Regions from separate parts of the Cellvibrio sp. ATLC23 genome, predicted to be linked through region 3. Evidence: predicted binding sites of a transcription regulator. Region 3 holds the regulator's gene; each other region holds the start of a gene.
The links. The regulator sigma-54, encoded in region 3, starts transcription at its own class of promoters, with help from an activator protein. The targets are predictions, from matches to a motif close to TGGCACANNNNTTGCNNT.
Positions count from the first base shown of each region.

Region 1: the regulator sigma-54 is predicted to act here: its motif matches at 2,891-2,908, upstream of cobA (uroporphyrinogen-III C-methyltransferase).
Region 2: the regulator sigma-54 is predicted to act here: its motif matches at 1,239-1,256, upstream of glgC (glucose-1-phosphate adenylyltransferase).
Region 4: the regulator sigma-54 is predicted to act here: its motif matches at 2,295-2,312, upstream of AC2CG4_RS15585 (CmpA/NrtA family ABC transporter substrate-binding protein).

Region 1 covers NZ_JBXUOS010000007.1:211,190-215,045, forward strand. Annotated here, with positions in the region: gene nirB (nitrite reductase large subunit NirB) at 1-1,940, opposite strand, end outside; gene cobA (uroporphyrinogen-III C-methyltransferase) at 1,997-2,812, opposite strand; gene moaA (GTP 3',8-cyclase MoaA) at 3,426-3,856, shown strand, end outside.
Region 2 covers NZ_JBXUOS010000004.1:124,663-128,518, forward strand. Annotated here, with positions in the region: gene glgB (1,4-alpha-glucan branching protein GlgB) at 1-948, opposite strand, end outside; gene glgC (glucose-1-phosphate adenylyltransferase) at 1,323-2,588, shown strand; gene AC2CG4_RS08295 (glycoside hydrolase family 57 protein) at 2,581-3,856, shown strand, end outside.
Region 3 covers NZ_JBXUOS010000006.1:204,567-208,422, reverse strand. Annotated here, with positions in the region: gene hpf (ribosome hibernation-promoting factor, HPF/YfiA family) at 1-280, opposite strand, end outside; gene AC2CG4_RS11860 (RNA polymerase factor sigma-54) at 387-1,991, opposite strand; gene lptB (LPS export ABC transporter ATP-binding protein) at 2,195-2,920, opposite strand; gene lptA (lipopolysaccharide transport periplasmic protein LptA) at 2,926-3,504, opposite strand; gene lptC (LPS export ABC transporter periplasmic protein LptC) at 3,491-3,856, opposite strand, start outside.
Region 4 covers NZ_JBXUOS010000010.1:101,512-105,367, reverse strand. Annotated here, with positions in the region: gene ntrB (nitrate ABC transporter permease) at 1-752, opposite strand, end outside; gene AC2CG4_RS15585 (CmpA/NrtA family ABC transporter substrate-binding protein) at 755-2,200, opposite strand; gene AC2CG4_RS15580 (sigma-54 interaction domain-containing protein) at 2,468-3,856, shown strand, end outside.

The DNA of each region.
Region 1 (3,856 bases), on a different contig from region 3:
CCGTAGCGGCACCAGGTTGAACCAACACAGGATTTCACCGTGCGCAATGATTTACCGTAGGCGTGACCTGTTTCAAAACCGGCATCGACTAATTTTTTCCAAATTGCGGGCAACTGATGCAATTGCGCACCAAATAAATCGACGCGTTGACCACCGGTAATTTTGGTATAGAGCTTGTACTCTTTGGCAACCTGACCGAGCGCGATTAATTTATCTGGAGTAATTTCACCACCGGCAACACGCGGCACGATTGAGTAAGTGCCATCTTTTTGCATATTGCCCAAGAAAATATCGTTGGTATCCTGCAGGCCAATGTGTTTTTTATCTAACACAAATTCATTCCAGAAAGCGGCGAGAATTGAGGCCACTGCTGGCTTACAAATTTCACAACCCAAACCATGGCCGTGCTGATCCAACAAATCATCAAAGGATTTAATTTGTTTAATGCGCACTATGTCGGCCAATTCCTGACGCGAGTGCGGGAAATGCTCACAAATATGGTTGCTTACTTCTACCCCGAGCTTCACTAACTCGGCATCCATCACTTGTTTGGTTAATGCTGAACAGCCGCCGCAACCGGTAGAGGCTTTGGTAACTGCTTTGATGTCACCCATGGTGCGCGCACCGTCTTGCACGGCACAACAAATTGCACCTTTACTGACATCAAAACACGAACAGATCATCGCCGCTTCTGGCAATGCATCCACACCGATGGCCATACCTGCACCATCAACACTGGGCAGAATTAAACAGTTGGGGTCTTCCGGCAAATCCATGCCGTTCACACACATTTGTTGCAAAGTGCCGTAGGCTTCTACATCGCCTACCAATACTGCGCCCAACAATTTTTTATTGTCGGCCGACACAATCATACGCTTGTAAACTTCTTCTACATCATTGCTGTAGGTGTAGCTTAATGAACCGGGTGTTGCGCCATGAGCATCGCCAATTGATGCTACATCTACGCCGAGTAATTTTAATTTGGTGCTCATATCCGCACCCATAAATTGTTCGCTGCCACCAGTGATATGCGACAGAGCGACTTTTGCCATTTGATAACCTGGGGCAACCAAACCGTAAATACGATTATTCCAGAGTGCACATTCACCAATTGCGTACACATCATCCAAATTCGTTTGGCAATTGTTATCGACTACAATACCGCCGCGCTCACCTACTTGAATGCCGCACTTGCGCGCGAGTTCGTCTTGCGGGCGAATACCGGCAGAGAACAAAATCATATCGGTTTCAAGATGGCTGCCATCGGCAAAGTTCATGCGGTAGCGCGCTTCAGTACCGGCAACAATTTCATTAGTCGCTTTTTGCGTGTGCACTTTTACGCCGATCGCTTCAATTTTACGACGCAGTAATTTACCGCCACCTTCATCGAGCTGTACAGCCATTAAACGCGGGGCAAATTCCACCACGTGAGTTTCAAGGCCAGCGGCTTTTAATGCGGCCGCCGCCTCCAAACCGAGCAGACCACCACCCACCACTACACCAATTTTGCTCTGTTGTGCGGAGCGAGTAATAGCTTCCAAATCTTCAATGGTGCGATACACCAAACAGTGTTCACCGTTATTGCCCGGAATAGGAGGAACAAACGGGAATGAACCTGTAGCAAGAACTAATTTGTCGTAACCTTCACGGCGACCTGATGCAGTGATCACTTCTTTGTTTTCAAAATCCAGATCGACCACTTTATCTTTCAGGATAAATTCAACAGATTTTTCGGTGTAGTAATCTTCGCTGGTGAGCATTAAATCCTCAGCGGTAGAACCGGAAAAATATTTGGAGAGCTGAACGCGGTCATAAGCGAGGCGCGGCTCCTCAGAAAAAGTGATTACCTGATATTGATCAGCATCTGCATGATTCACCAGATTATCGATAAATTTGTGGCCTACCATGCCGTTGCCAACTACTACAATGCGCTTCTTCATATCTGCCTCACGGTCGTGAAATTTTTGTATTAACTAATTTTTAAAAGGGCTATCAATCAAGCCAACAGGTATTGCTCTTCAGATACATGCAATTGCACCTGTGCGTGCAATTTTTCTTTCATGCGCACCACTTCGCCGACAATAATTAACGCCGGTGATTGCACTTTTTCGCGCAACACTGCTACAGGAAATTCTTTCAAAGTCGAAATAATATCGCGCTGATCTTTACGGCAACCGTTTTCAATAATCGCTACCGGCGTATCGGCAGCCAAGCCACCGGCCAATAATTTTTCTGCAATTTCATCAGCGCGAGTCAACCCCATATAAAACACCAACGTGTGATTCAATTGCGCCAGCGCATTCCAATTTACATCCAAACTTTTTTCTGCATGACCGGTAACAAAAGTACAGCCTTGCGACAAACCGCGATGAGTTAAGGGGATGTCGGCATAGGTGCTGCAGCCAGAGGCAGAGGTAATACCCGGAATCACTTCTGCTTCGATGCCAGCGCTACGCAGCTCCAATAGTTCTTCGCCGCCGCGACCAAACACAAAAGGATCGCCACCTTTAATACGGCACACGGTCAAACCGAGCTGCGCTTGCTTAACCAATAATTGATTGAGATCTTCTTGCGCGATGCTGTGCTGGTTTTTTGCTTTGCCAACATAGTGCGCGGGAATATTTTTAGGGAAGAGTGCGCGAATATCAGCGCTGACTAAATAATCGTAAAAAATAATATCGGCGGTATTGATTGCACGCAGTGCTTTCACCGTTAACAATTCAGCATCGCCAGGACCTGCACCCACCAACCAGACCTTGCCTACGCGGGATTTTTTAGCGCGTTCATTGGCGTCACTGCGCTGCTTCAGCATGGCAGAAGGAAGAGTTTCTATGCTGGCTTTGAAAAACTGGGTCATGGCATACACCTGCTATTGGGTTACAGGTGTGCAGTTGCAAGCGCAATGCCAGATCGAAAAAAACGCCAAAAAAAAATATTTTTCCTTATATTTCATTAGTTTATATTTTCAAACAAACACAACAATTACAGTAGACTGTTTAGCCCTCCGATTCATAACGAGCCGAAATGAATTTAAATGGTGCAAAGTCGCACCAATGCGCAGCAAAATAAGGCTTTTACTTTTTTCGAAAATGCACCATATAAAAACATTGTGATGGTGCAACACGCACCACAAGAAAACATTTTATAAATTTCAGCCAGATTTTAGGTGAGTATCTGGCTATTTAGGTTAGGTGCGATTGCATAAAAACCTGAAGAAGGGGCAGTTAAAGGTGTAGAATTTTAAAAATCCCTATTTTGGAACATGCCTTTTACCAAGAACCTCCCGTACGCGGAAAAAGCTGGCTAACCGATTGCAAACCACAATGGAGCCATTCTGATTTCATTGACCTGAGTGTGAATTGGCTTGAGTGAATTGGATAGCATAGCTAGAGTGCCTCATCTTTCTGGAATCAGCTTCTTTATATATGCAATTAATCGATAACTTTGGCCGAACCATCAATTACGTGCGCCTGTCAGTGACTGACCGCTGCGACCTGCGCTGCGTTTATTGCATGGCGGAGGAAATGACTTTTCTGCCGCGCGCCGAAGTGTTGAGTATTGAAGAACTGGCAACACTTGGCGAAGCCTTTGTTGCGCTGGGTGTAACCAAGCTGCGCATCACCGGTGGCGAACCCTTAATCCGGCGCGGTATTGTTGCTCTGCTAGCGCGATTAGGGCAATTGCCCGGCTTGGCCGAACTGTGCCTGACCACCAACGGCACCCATCTGCCCCAGCACGCACAGGCAATAAAAGATGCGGGAGTAGACCGCATTAATATCAGCCTCGATAGCCTCAATCCCGAACGCTTCCGCCAACTCACCCGCGTGGGCGATATCAAGCAGGTGCTGGCGGGCAT
Region 2 (3,856 bases), on a different contig from region 3:
ACCGGTCGTTTGATAACCCCATGAGTCATCAAGGGGGTGTTCGCTGACGGGCATAATTTCGATATGAGTAAATCCAAGAGGTTTTACGTAATCGACGAGCTGGTGCGCGAGCTCGCGATAATTCATAAATTCACCCTCCCAGCCGCGCCGCCAAGAGCCGAGATGCATTTCGTAAACCGATAGTGGTGATGATTGCCAATCCCATTCTGCACGTTTACTTATCCAGTCGCTGTCCTGCCATTCATAATCCGATGGGGCTTTGACAATCGACCCGGTCAACGGACGCAATTCAAACGCCTGACCATAGGGGTCTGATTTAAGGAATACTGCGCCGGTCGCGCGATTACGAATTTCAAATTTGTATAAGGCCCCAGCATTAATGCCGGGGATAAATACCTCCCACAATCCGCTGCCGCCACGGACGCGCAAAGGGTGGTGGCGTCCATCCCAATCATTAAAGTCACCCACAACACTAATGCGTTCAGCATTGGGTGCCCAAGTGGCAAATAACACACCATCAATACCGTTAACTGTGCGAGGGTGCGCCCCCAAGTGTTGGTAGATGTTCCAATGTTGACCTTCCGCGAACAGGTGTATATCGATATCGCCCAATTGTGGTGCAAAAGAATAAGGGTCGAATTCGGTCCGCGTTTGATTGTGGCGATCAGTCCATTGCAGTTGGTAATGCATTGGAAGAATTTTTCCCAGCCCATACCATTCAAAAAAATCAGTGCCCTCTACCCGATTTAGAGATAGCTGTTCTGCATTGGTCAAGAGAGCTGCTGTGCGCGCGCCAGGAAGATATGCCCGCACTAGCGTATCGGCCGTGGCTGTCGCTTGAGCGCCAAGCGAGTGGCGCCCAAGTACTTCGAAAGGATCGTGATGGGTTGCAGTTATGATGCGCAACATCTCGTGAGATAAGGGGCTGTCCTGTTTCACAGTTAACATTCAATCGATTCCTAAATGATTATTTTGGCGCGTGAATTTTCACTTTTTTGTTCATGCACACTTTTGGGCTACATAAAAACGTAATATCGCTAAGCTCTACTAGCTTAACGAGTATCTGTTATTTTTGTTGCACCATTTTTTTACAAAAAAACTTTTCAATTAAAAATATTTGCAGGTTCAATGCCAAACTTGAGGCTACACTTTGTTTTGCATTTAAAACGAGCATAAATAGTATTATCAATGAACAAAAAAATGCTCGCATGCATCGAGTTAGATCTCAATTAATTTATTGGCACTGATATTGCTCTTATCTAAGCATAGCATTCACAGAAAATTCATCATTCAGACACAATCGCTATAAGGAATACGTAGTAATGAGTAAACCAACATCTGGGCGTTTTGTTAGCCGTCTTACAAGAGAAACATTAGCCATTATTCTTGCCGGTGGGCGAGGCTCTCGGCTACATCAACTAACTGATTGGCGCGCAAAGCCTGCTGTGCATTTTGGTGGTAAATTTCGGATCATCGATTTTCCACTCTCTAATTGTGTTAATTCTGGTATTCGTCGCATCAGCGTATTGACGCAATACAAGTCGCACTCTTTAGATAGGCATGTACAGCGCGGCTGGGGTTTTCTGGGGGGCGAGTTGGGCGAGTTCGTTGAATTGCTGCCTGCGCAACAACGGTTGAGTGAGTCTTGGTATGCGGGTACCGCGGATGCAGTTTTACAGAATATTGATATCATTCGCCGCCATAATCCTGAGTATGTCTTAATTCTTGCTGGTGATCATGTATATAAAATGGACTACGGCACCATGATTGCGGCGCATGTTGAGCGCGGTGCAGATATTACCGTTGGATGTATTGAGGTGCCCTTGGAAATTGCACATGCTTTTGGTGTGATGGACATGGATAAGGATTATAAAATTGTAAAATTTACAGAAAAACCTGCGAATCCAGAGCCTATGCCAGGCAAGCCCGATAAAGCACTGGCGTCCATGGGCATTTATGTGTTTAGCACCAAAGTGTTGTTCCGCGAGTTATTAAAGGATCGCGATAACCCCAACTCTTCGCACGATTTTGGCAAAGATATTATCCCTTCAATGATTAAATCTCATCGTGTTACGGCGTTTCCTTTTCGCGATCCAGTCTCCGGTGGCGATGCTTATTGGCGCGATGTCGGCACAGTCGACTCACTTTGGGAGGCTAATCTTGAATTGACCGGAATCACCCCTGAATTGGATTTATACGATGCCGAATGGCCAATTTGGACTTATCAAGAACAAGTTGCGCCAGCAAAATTTGTTTTTAATGATGATGGCCGTCGCGGTTATGCGGTTGATTCATTAATCGCGGGCGGCTGTATTATTTCCGGCTCTGCTATTAAGCATTCATTACTGTTCCCGCGTGTGCGCGTACACTCCTATTGCGAAATTGAAGACTCAGTTTTGTTCCCGACCGTTGAAGTAGGGCGCCGCTGCAAAATTCGCAAGGCACTGATTGATCGGCGCTGTAAGATCCCCGAGGGCACCATCATTGGTTATGATTTGGAAGAGGATAAAAAACGTTTCCACGTGTCTCCGAAAGGTGTAGTGCTAGTAACCCCCGACATGTTAGGACAGGATGAAATCAATGGTTAATAATGGCAAAACGAAGGTCGTTTTTCTCTGGCATATGCATCAGCCTGACTATCGCGACATTATGACGGGAGAGTATTATTTTCCTTGGACTTATCTTCACGCTATTAAAGACTACGTTGATATGGCTGCGCACATCGAAGCGCAGCCAGCTGCTAAGGCGGTAGTGAATTTCGCTCCGATTTTATTGGAGCAGTTGGATGATTATGCGCAGCAAATTGCTGCGCATTTAAGCGATCAAAGTAAAAAAATTAAAGATGCTGTACTCGCCTCATTAGTTGAACCGGTGTTACCAGCACCGGGGACTATGGCATTTTCTGATCTTGCAAAAAAATATCTACGCGCAAATCGTGAGCGCATGATTGAACGTTTTCCCGCTTATAGTGAGCTTGCGAATGTCGTTGGTGCCTTTGATGAAAAGCCGTTTATCAGTCGTTATTTGAATGAACAATTTTTAATTGATTTGGGGGTCTGGTATCACATCAGTTGGTTAGCGGAAATTCCACGTCGTAGTGATGAGCGAATTCAGCGTTTGCAAAAAAAAGAGCGTAACTTCTCTTTAGAAGATCGCCGGGAACTACTTGGCATTATTGGTGAGCTGATTGCTTCAATTGGGCCGCGTTACCGCAAGCTTGCAGAAACGGGTCAAATTGAGCTCTGTATGAGCCCCTATGCACATCCAATTATTCCATTGTTAATCGATTTAAATAGCGCGAAAGAAGCAATGCCAGAGGTCAGCCTGCCAAATGCTGCTTTTTATCCAGATGGACGCAATCGCGCCAAATGGCATCTACATGAAGGATTTAAAACTTTTGAACAATATTTTGGCATGCGCCCACGCGGGTGTTGGGCATCAGAAGGTTCATTGAGTGATGAAACCTTAAAACTGCTGCATGAAGCAAAATTTGATTGGGCTGCAACCGGAGACTCTGTGTTACACAACAGTTTGCGCGCACCAGAAAATAAAGGCGTTGCGGAGCAGATCCATAAAGATAATCAATCACTGCATCGTGCTTATGAATTTGCCAAGGTGAAAATCAATACATTTTTTCGCGACGATGGATTGTCTGATTTGATCGGATTTAAATACGCCACATGGCATTCCGATGATGCCGTCGGTGATTTACTTAATCACATGGTGCATATTGCCAATGCCAGTAAAGATACAAAAAACACTGTAATTTCTGTGATCATGGACGGCGAAAATGCTTGGGAATATTTCCCTGAAAATGCTTATCATTTTCTCCACACTCTTTACGAGCGTTTAACGA
Region 3 (3,856 bases):
TGCGCATTTTCTCTTTGTGTTTAATCAATTGACGATCAAGCTTGTCGGATAGTGCATCAATAGCGGTATACAGGTCTTCATGGGTGGCATCGGCAAATAAATCTTTACCGCTTACATGAATAGTGGCTTCTGCTTTTTGAATCAGTTTATCTACCGAGAGGATGACATTAACACTGGTGATGCGGTCGTTGTGCAGGCTCAGTCGCTCCAATTTACTGGAGACATACTCTCTCATTGAATCAGTTACTTCTACGTGGTGACCGCTGATATTTAATTGCATAAGTACTTCCTCTCGCTGGAAACAAAACGGCTGTTACTAGAGCAGCCTCACAATACAACCTACATTAGACTCACACTGTTAATCTAGTTATTTTGAGCATTAATTGCTAAATCGTTTTGCGCTCATTCGATGGCGGAATGTTGAGCGACTCACGATATTTGGCAATCGTACGTCGCGCCACTTGAATGCCTTGCTCGCCGAGCAGGTCGGTAATTTTACTGTCGCTCAATGGTTTTTTCGGGTTTTCAGCACTGACCAATTTTTTGATGATGGCGCGAATTGCAGTCGATGAACACTCTCCGCCGCTGTCGGTGCTGACGTGACTGGAGAAAAAATATTTCAATTCAAAAATACCCTGCGGTGTGTGCATGTATTTTTGCGTAGTGACTCGCGAAATAGTCGATTCGTGCATCTCCACAATTTCGGCTATATCGTGCAGCACCAATGGCTTCATTGCCTCGGGGCCGTAATCTAAAAAGCCGCGCTGTTTTTCTACGATACAGCTCGCCACTTTCAGCAGGGTTTCATTGCGGCTTTGCAAACTTTTTAAGAACCAGCGCGCTTCTTGCAGATTATCTTTTAAAAATGTGTTGTCGGTGCTGGAGTCGGCGCGTTTCACCATGGAGGCGTAATCGGAATTGATGCGCAAGCGCGGCGCTATGTCCGGGTTGAGTTCAACTATCCAGCGACCATCGCGTTTGTCGACAAATACATCGGGAACAACGTATTCGGTATCGCCATTGGCAATCATATCGCCCGGCCGCGGATTTAAACTTTGAATTAAGGCTACCGCTTGGCTTAACTCTGCTTCTTTTAATTTGGTACGGCGCATTAGCTGGCGATAATCGCGGCTGCCGAGCACTGGCAAGTATTGTTTGGTAATTAACTTTGCCGCTTCCAAAAACGGTGTTTTGGGGTCAAATTGTTGCAACTGTACCAGCAGGCATTCAGATAGATTTTGGCTGCACACGCCGCAGGGATCAAACTGCTGTAAACGGTGTTGAACGGCTTGGACTTCATCCAGTTCCAGCTCTTCAAAATCGCCGCGCATACCTTCAAAAATTTCTTCGATACTGATGGACAGCATGCCGCTGGGCTCCACTGCATCGATAATTGCCATGGCCAGTACACGGTCGCGGTCCGACATAGGCGTCAGATTCAATTGCCACATCAGGTGGTCGTAGAGCGAATCTGTCACTGCGCGGCGGCTCTCGAAATCACCGTCTTCGTTGTCGTAATTGCTGGAGCTGCCGCTAGAGGAGGATTGGTACACATCATCCCAACTGGTATCTACTGGCAAATCGCTGGGAATGGAGTCGCTCCAATCGCCGCTGTCTGCGCTAAAGCTTTCGCCTTCGCCATAGACATCGCTATCGCCATCGCTGGTGTTACTGGTCTCGCTGTAATTATCGCCAGTAGAGGAAAAGTTTTCGCTTGCGGTAAAGTCGCTGCCGTGATCAGCGCCCGCTTCCGCGGCGATTTCCAATTGGCGGGTGTAATCTGCTTTGTCCTGCTCGCTACCTTCATACTCATTGGTTGAGTTTGACGAATCGAAGGCTTCTTCCATTTCCAGCATTGGGTTGGATTCGAGCGCTTCCTGGATTTCTTGTTGCAGATCTAAGGTCGATAGTTGCAAAAGGCGAATAGCCTGTTGCAATTGTGGGGTCATGGTCAGCTGTTGACCGAGTTTGAGCTGGAGAGATTGCTTCATTATGTGAACGACAAACCCTTATAACGCGGATGGAAAACATCGGATAAGGGGAGTTTAGTCAGGGTTTGGCGCGCAAGCAATACAGTTAAGCAAGCTTTATGCCTAATGGATAAAGATTGTTACTTGTCAAGTTTTTTGTGTGTTGCTTATGGTGGTGCCATTAAGGCAGTTGGTAACACTCTTAGCGCAGGGATTTGACTCGCTTACAAGCGGAAATGCTCACCCAGATAGACCTCGCGCACTTTAGTATTGCTGAGCACAGTGTCTGCATCACCTTCGGCAATAATGTGGCCTTCGCTGACAATATAAGCGGTCTCGCAGATATCCAGCGTCTCGCGCACGTTGTGGTCGGTAATTAACACGCCGATGCCGCGATCTTTAAGGTGGCGCACAATTTCTTTGATGTCGTTGACAGAGATGGGGTCAACACCGGCAAAGGGTTCATCGAGCAGAATGAATTTAGGGTCGGTGGCCAGCGCGCGGGCGATTTCTACCCGGCGGCGTTCACCGCCCGAAAGTGCCATGCCCAAGCTGTCACGGATGTGGGTGATATGGAACTCGCTCAGCAGCGACTCGAGCTTTGCCTGACGTTGAAAGCTATCTAAATCCTTGCGTGTCTCCAGAATCGCCATGATGTTATCGGCAACGCTCAGCTTGCGGAAAATCGATGCCTCTTGCGGCAAATAGCCAATACCTGCGCGCGCGCGCCCGTGAATTGGGAGCTGGGTAAGGTCGCGGTCGTCAATCAACACTGTGCCGTTATCGGCAGCTACCAGCCCGGCAATCATATAAAAACAGGTGGTTTTACCCGCGCCATTGGGGCCGAGTAAACCAACAATGCGGCCGCTTTCAACGGTGATGGATACGTCGATAACGACTTTGCGTTTTTTGTAGCTTTTAGCCAGATGGCGTGCGTGCAGAGTAGGCATAGGTATTATTGCGCAGCGTTGGATGATGAGGTGGGAGCACTTGGGTCGGTGTTGTTCGTCTTCGGCGGAATCACAATTTCGATTCGCTGGCCGGTGCCGGATGCGCTGGTATTGCCAGCTGCTTTCATCACTTCTTTCACTAAATCGTAATCAATATGGGGGCCGCTCATCACTGCACCGTTTTGCTCAACTGATGCATCTTCGATTAATAGCAGATGCTCGTTACTGGGGGTGTAAGTAATTTGTTTGGCTGCGGCGGTGACGACACCTTGATCTTTTTCGGGCTGCTGCTGGAAGCGCGCCGGGTTGCCGGAGGCGATCATTTTTTCCACGCTGCTGTCAGGGTTGGTGTGAATCACAATCGACTCCGCAGTAATCACTAGCGAGCCCTGCTGAATTTTTACCGAGCCCGTATAGGTCGCCACCCCATTTTTTTGATCGACAGTAAGGTTGTCCGCTGAGCCGCGAATGGTTTCATGTTTGTCGCTGGGTAGAGCCAGGCTGGTGGTGCTATAGCTGGCGATAAATGCAGCGATTGCCACTGCAATTGGGGATAAAACAAAACGAAATTTAGCGGGGATCATAAACAGCCTTAACCTGGGACTTTAACTGAAGCCGACTCTGCGCCAGGTCGGCATCCATACCAATCGCATCTATCTGACCTTTAGCGCTGCGCATCTTAACAGCTTTGTCGGTTTCCGCGAATTGTTCGCTGGCGCGCACACGCAGCTCGCTAGTGGTGATTTGAATCAATCCCTGCGTCGGCGTCTGCTGTTGAATTAATACATTATCCAGCAGGCGAATAAGCTGACCGTTGGCTTCGCTGCGACCAGTTTCAGCGGTGACTAACCAGGGCGCTGCGGATTCAGCATCGTAAAAAGCCATATCCGGAAGCTGGATCAGCGTGTAATCGCGATCTGACGGGCCATCGGGATT
Region 4 (3,856 bases), on a different contig from region 3:
AAAATGGAAAAAATCACACTGGTTAGATCCAGATTATTCCACTCATTCCACACGTAGTAGCCAATTCCAGTTCCTCCTACCAACATTTCTGCGGCGACTATTACCAACCAGGCGATGCCGATAGAAATACGCATGCCGGTTAAAATAGTTGGCGCTGCCGCAGGCAAAATAACGGTGAACGCCGTGCGTAAAGGTGAGAGTTCATGGGTGCGGGCGACATTGATCCAATCTTCGCGCACATTAGCCACACCAAATGCGGTGTTTAATAACATCGGCCAAATCGAGCAAATAAAAATCACAAATATCGCAGAGGTTTCGGAATCTTTAATCACAAATAAAGCAAGCGGCATCCAAGCCAGTGGCGATATAGGGCGCAATAACTGAATGTAAGGATTTAGTGCGCGATACATGAGCGGCGACATACCAATTAAAAATCCCACTGGTAGCGCAATAATTACCGCAAGAAAAAATCCACTCAGTACACGATAAATTGAATAACCTAATTGAATACCTATGCCCTTATCATTGGGGCCTGCATCATAAAACGGGTTGCTCAACTCTTCCCATGCGCGCACAGCAATTGCAGAGGGTGGTGGAATGCGCGCTTCCTGTTCCGCACCGCCCATGAGCAATTCATATTCAGATTGCGCTTCAGTTGCTTCAGGTACCTGTACTGCAAATTCCCAGGTACCTAAAACAATCACTAAAAAACTTAGCGATAAAACCCACGCGCGAATATCCAGAGAACGCATGGTTAACTTCTCCGAATGGCAAAGCTGTTGATATATTCTTCTGGTTTGGTTACATCAAACTCCTTACCCATAATGAAATAGTTTTTGTTGGTGCTGGTCGGCACCGCATAGCCCAACTCTTTCATCACTTTTTCACAATCGGCAGCGAGATACACTTCACGCGCAATGCCTTGATAATCCATATCCCCTTTGATGTAACCCCAGCGTTTCATTTGCGTGAGAATCCATACCGCCATGGAATGCCAAGGAAAAGGATCAAAATCAATTCGCGCGGGATCATTTTTTACTGCGCCCAAACCATCGGCATAACGGCCTAGTAATACTTGTTCAATGACTTGCACGGGTTGATTGAGATAGTTGGCTGGCGCAATTGCTGCTGCAATATCTTTGCGATTTTCTGCCGCTGATGAAAAGTGCGTTGCTTCAACAATGGATTTTAATAAAGCACCGTAGGTATTCGGATTAGTCAGTGCAAATTCTTTGCTGCAGGCAAATGCGCAACAGGGGTGACCGTCCCAAATATCTTTAGTGAGCATGTGAATAAAACCGACTTTTTCCCAGACTGCGCGCTGATTAAAAGGATCGGGTGAGAGATAACCATCGAGATTACCCGCGCGCAAATTGGCCACCATTTCCGGCGGCGGTACTACGCGGATCTGCACATCTTTATCAGGATCTATACCGTGTTCAGCGAGGTAGTAGCGCAATAAAAAGTTATGCATGGAAAATTCAAACGGCACACCAAATTTAAATCCTTTCCACTGCTTGGGGTCGCGTTTATCTTTGTGATCCACATGCAACACAATCGCTTGACCATTAATATTTTCCACCGCCGGCATGATGAAGGGTTTGGCGGTTGAGCCGACACCCAAACTCATCGCCAGCGGCATGGGCGTGAGCATATGCGATGCATCATATTCATCGGCGAGGGATTTATCGCGCGCAACTGCCCAGCCAGCAGTTTTAATGACATCCACTTCAAGCCCGTGTTTTGCGTAAAAGCCCATGGGGTGCGCCATGATGATTGGCGTAGCGCAAGTGATAGGTACAAAGCCGACATTGAGCTTTTTCTTTTCTAGCGGACCACCCTGTTCTTTTGCTGCGGCTTTAATAGCGCCCAGCGGTAATACGGATGACAAAGCTGCGGCGAGTGTACCGCCGCCAATCGCGCGAATAAATCGACGACGACTGTTGTCATCCTGATTAAAGAGCGCGCGCACAATAGTATTTTCAATCGCGCGATCCATTAATTCATCGGCAGAAGAAAAGGTCGAGGTTTTTGCATACTGATCAACGGATAAGTCGGAATTTCTTTCCGCCTGATTTTCCAGCGCTTGGGAATAGGCTTGCGGGTTCGCTGCCAATTGACAGGATTCACACGAGCAACCTTTGGTGTGGGTTAAAGACACTTCACTATCGTAGGCATCACTCAAACTTTTATTGCGCATAACGCCCCCTTTTTAGGCACAGAGCACCAGCAAATAGCGCAGCTGTGTAATGGTCTGAAAAATGTGTTGTTAATTTTTGTAGTGCAAGACCGCTATTGCGATCCTTGTGCCAAGACTGCAAAAAATTACAATGTGCTGATTTCATTCATTTTTTTATTTTCTTCATCAGGTTACCCCAGCACGAAATTTCGTGATCAACGAAATTTCGTTGAGCTTGGCACGATTTTTCGTTGTAACAGGTATGGGTAATTCATTGAGGAAATTTGCGTGGACCAAATAATTACATCACCGTGCCGTGCCGATCATCAACACACTAAGATTTCTGCCATCAGTCAGGCTTTTCAGGAATTTGCTCAGCAAAATCAACTTTTATTAAATGCGGCCGGTGAAGGTATTTATGGGGTAGATGCAGAAGGTCGTGCAACCTTTGTAAACCCAGCCGCTGAGCGAATTTTAGGATGGAAGGCCAATGAATTACTCGGCAAAAATATTCATCTGGCAATTCACCACAGCCACACCGATGGTTCGGATTATTGTGTGCAGGACTGTCCGATTTTTGCCGCGTTTCGCGACGGCACTGTGCGACGCGTAGACGATGAAGTCTTCTGGTGCTGCGACGGTCACGCAGTACCGGTCGAATACACCAGCACACCGGTTTACGATCAGGAAAAACTTATGGGTGCCGTGGTTATTTTTCGTGATGTTTCTGAACGAAAAAGTGCAGAAGCAAAATTGCATTCCACGATGGAAGAATTGCGCGAAGCTTTAGAGCAAGTTAAACAATTGACTCATAAACTCGAATTGGAAAATGCCTATTTACAACAAGAAATCAGTGAGGGCTTTAATTCCCATCATATTGTCGGTAACAGTGCTGTAGTGCAGCAGATCGATCACCAGATTAAGTTGGTTGCACCGACAATCGCAACCGTATTAATTAACGGCGAATCCGGCACGGGTAAGGAATTAATTGCGCGGGCTATTCATCGCGCCAGCGAACGCAATCAACGCCCGTTAATTCGGGTTAACTGCGCGGCTATTCCACCGGAATTGTTTGAAAGCGAATTTTTTGGCCATGTACGCGGCGCATTTTCCGGCGCGGTTAACGCGCGTCTTGGACGCTTTGAAGTTGCAGATGGTGGCACTTTATTTTTGGATGAAATCGGAGAATTACCTATCGCATTGCAGGGAAAATTATTGCGTGTTTTGCAAGATGGAGAATTTGAACGGGTCGGTGAATCTATCACCCGCAAAGTGGACGTGCGGGTTATTGCCGCTACCAATCGCAATTTAAAAAATCTGGTTGATCAAGGCTTGTTCCGCGAGGATCTGTATTTTCGTTTGAATGTATTCCCTATTCGCTCAGCTCCGTTGCGCGAACGCTTGGAGGATATCCCACTGCTGGTAGCGCATTTTTTAAAGGCGACTTGCCAACGCTTTCATAAACCGGAATTAAAAGTTTCTCTAGCGCAAATTCAGCGCCTGCAGGAATACCCTTGGCCGGGCAATATCCGCGAACTGGAAAACCGCATCGAACGGCAAGTTATTCTCAGCCCAGGGGATAAATTAGTGTTGGACGACATGCCCTTGACACCTGCTTTCACCGCGAAACAACCAGCACACGACGGCGAATGCCTTACAGAGAAAAAGGTTAAGCAC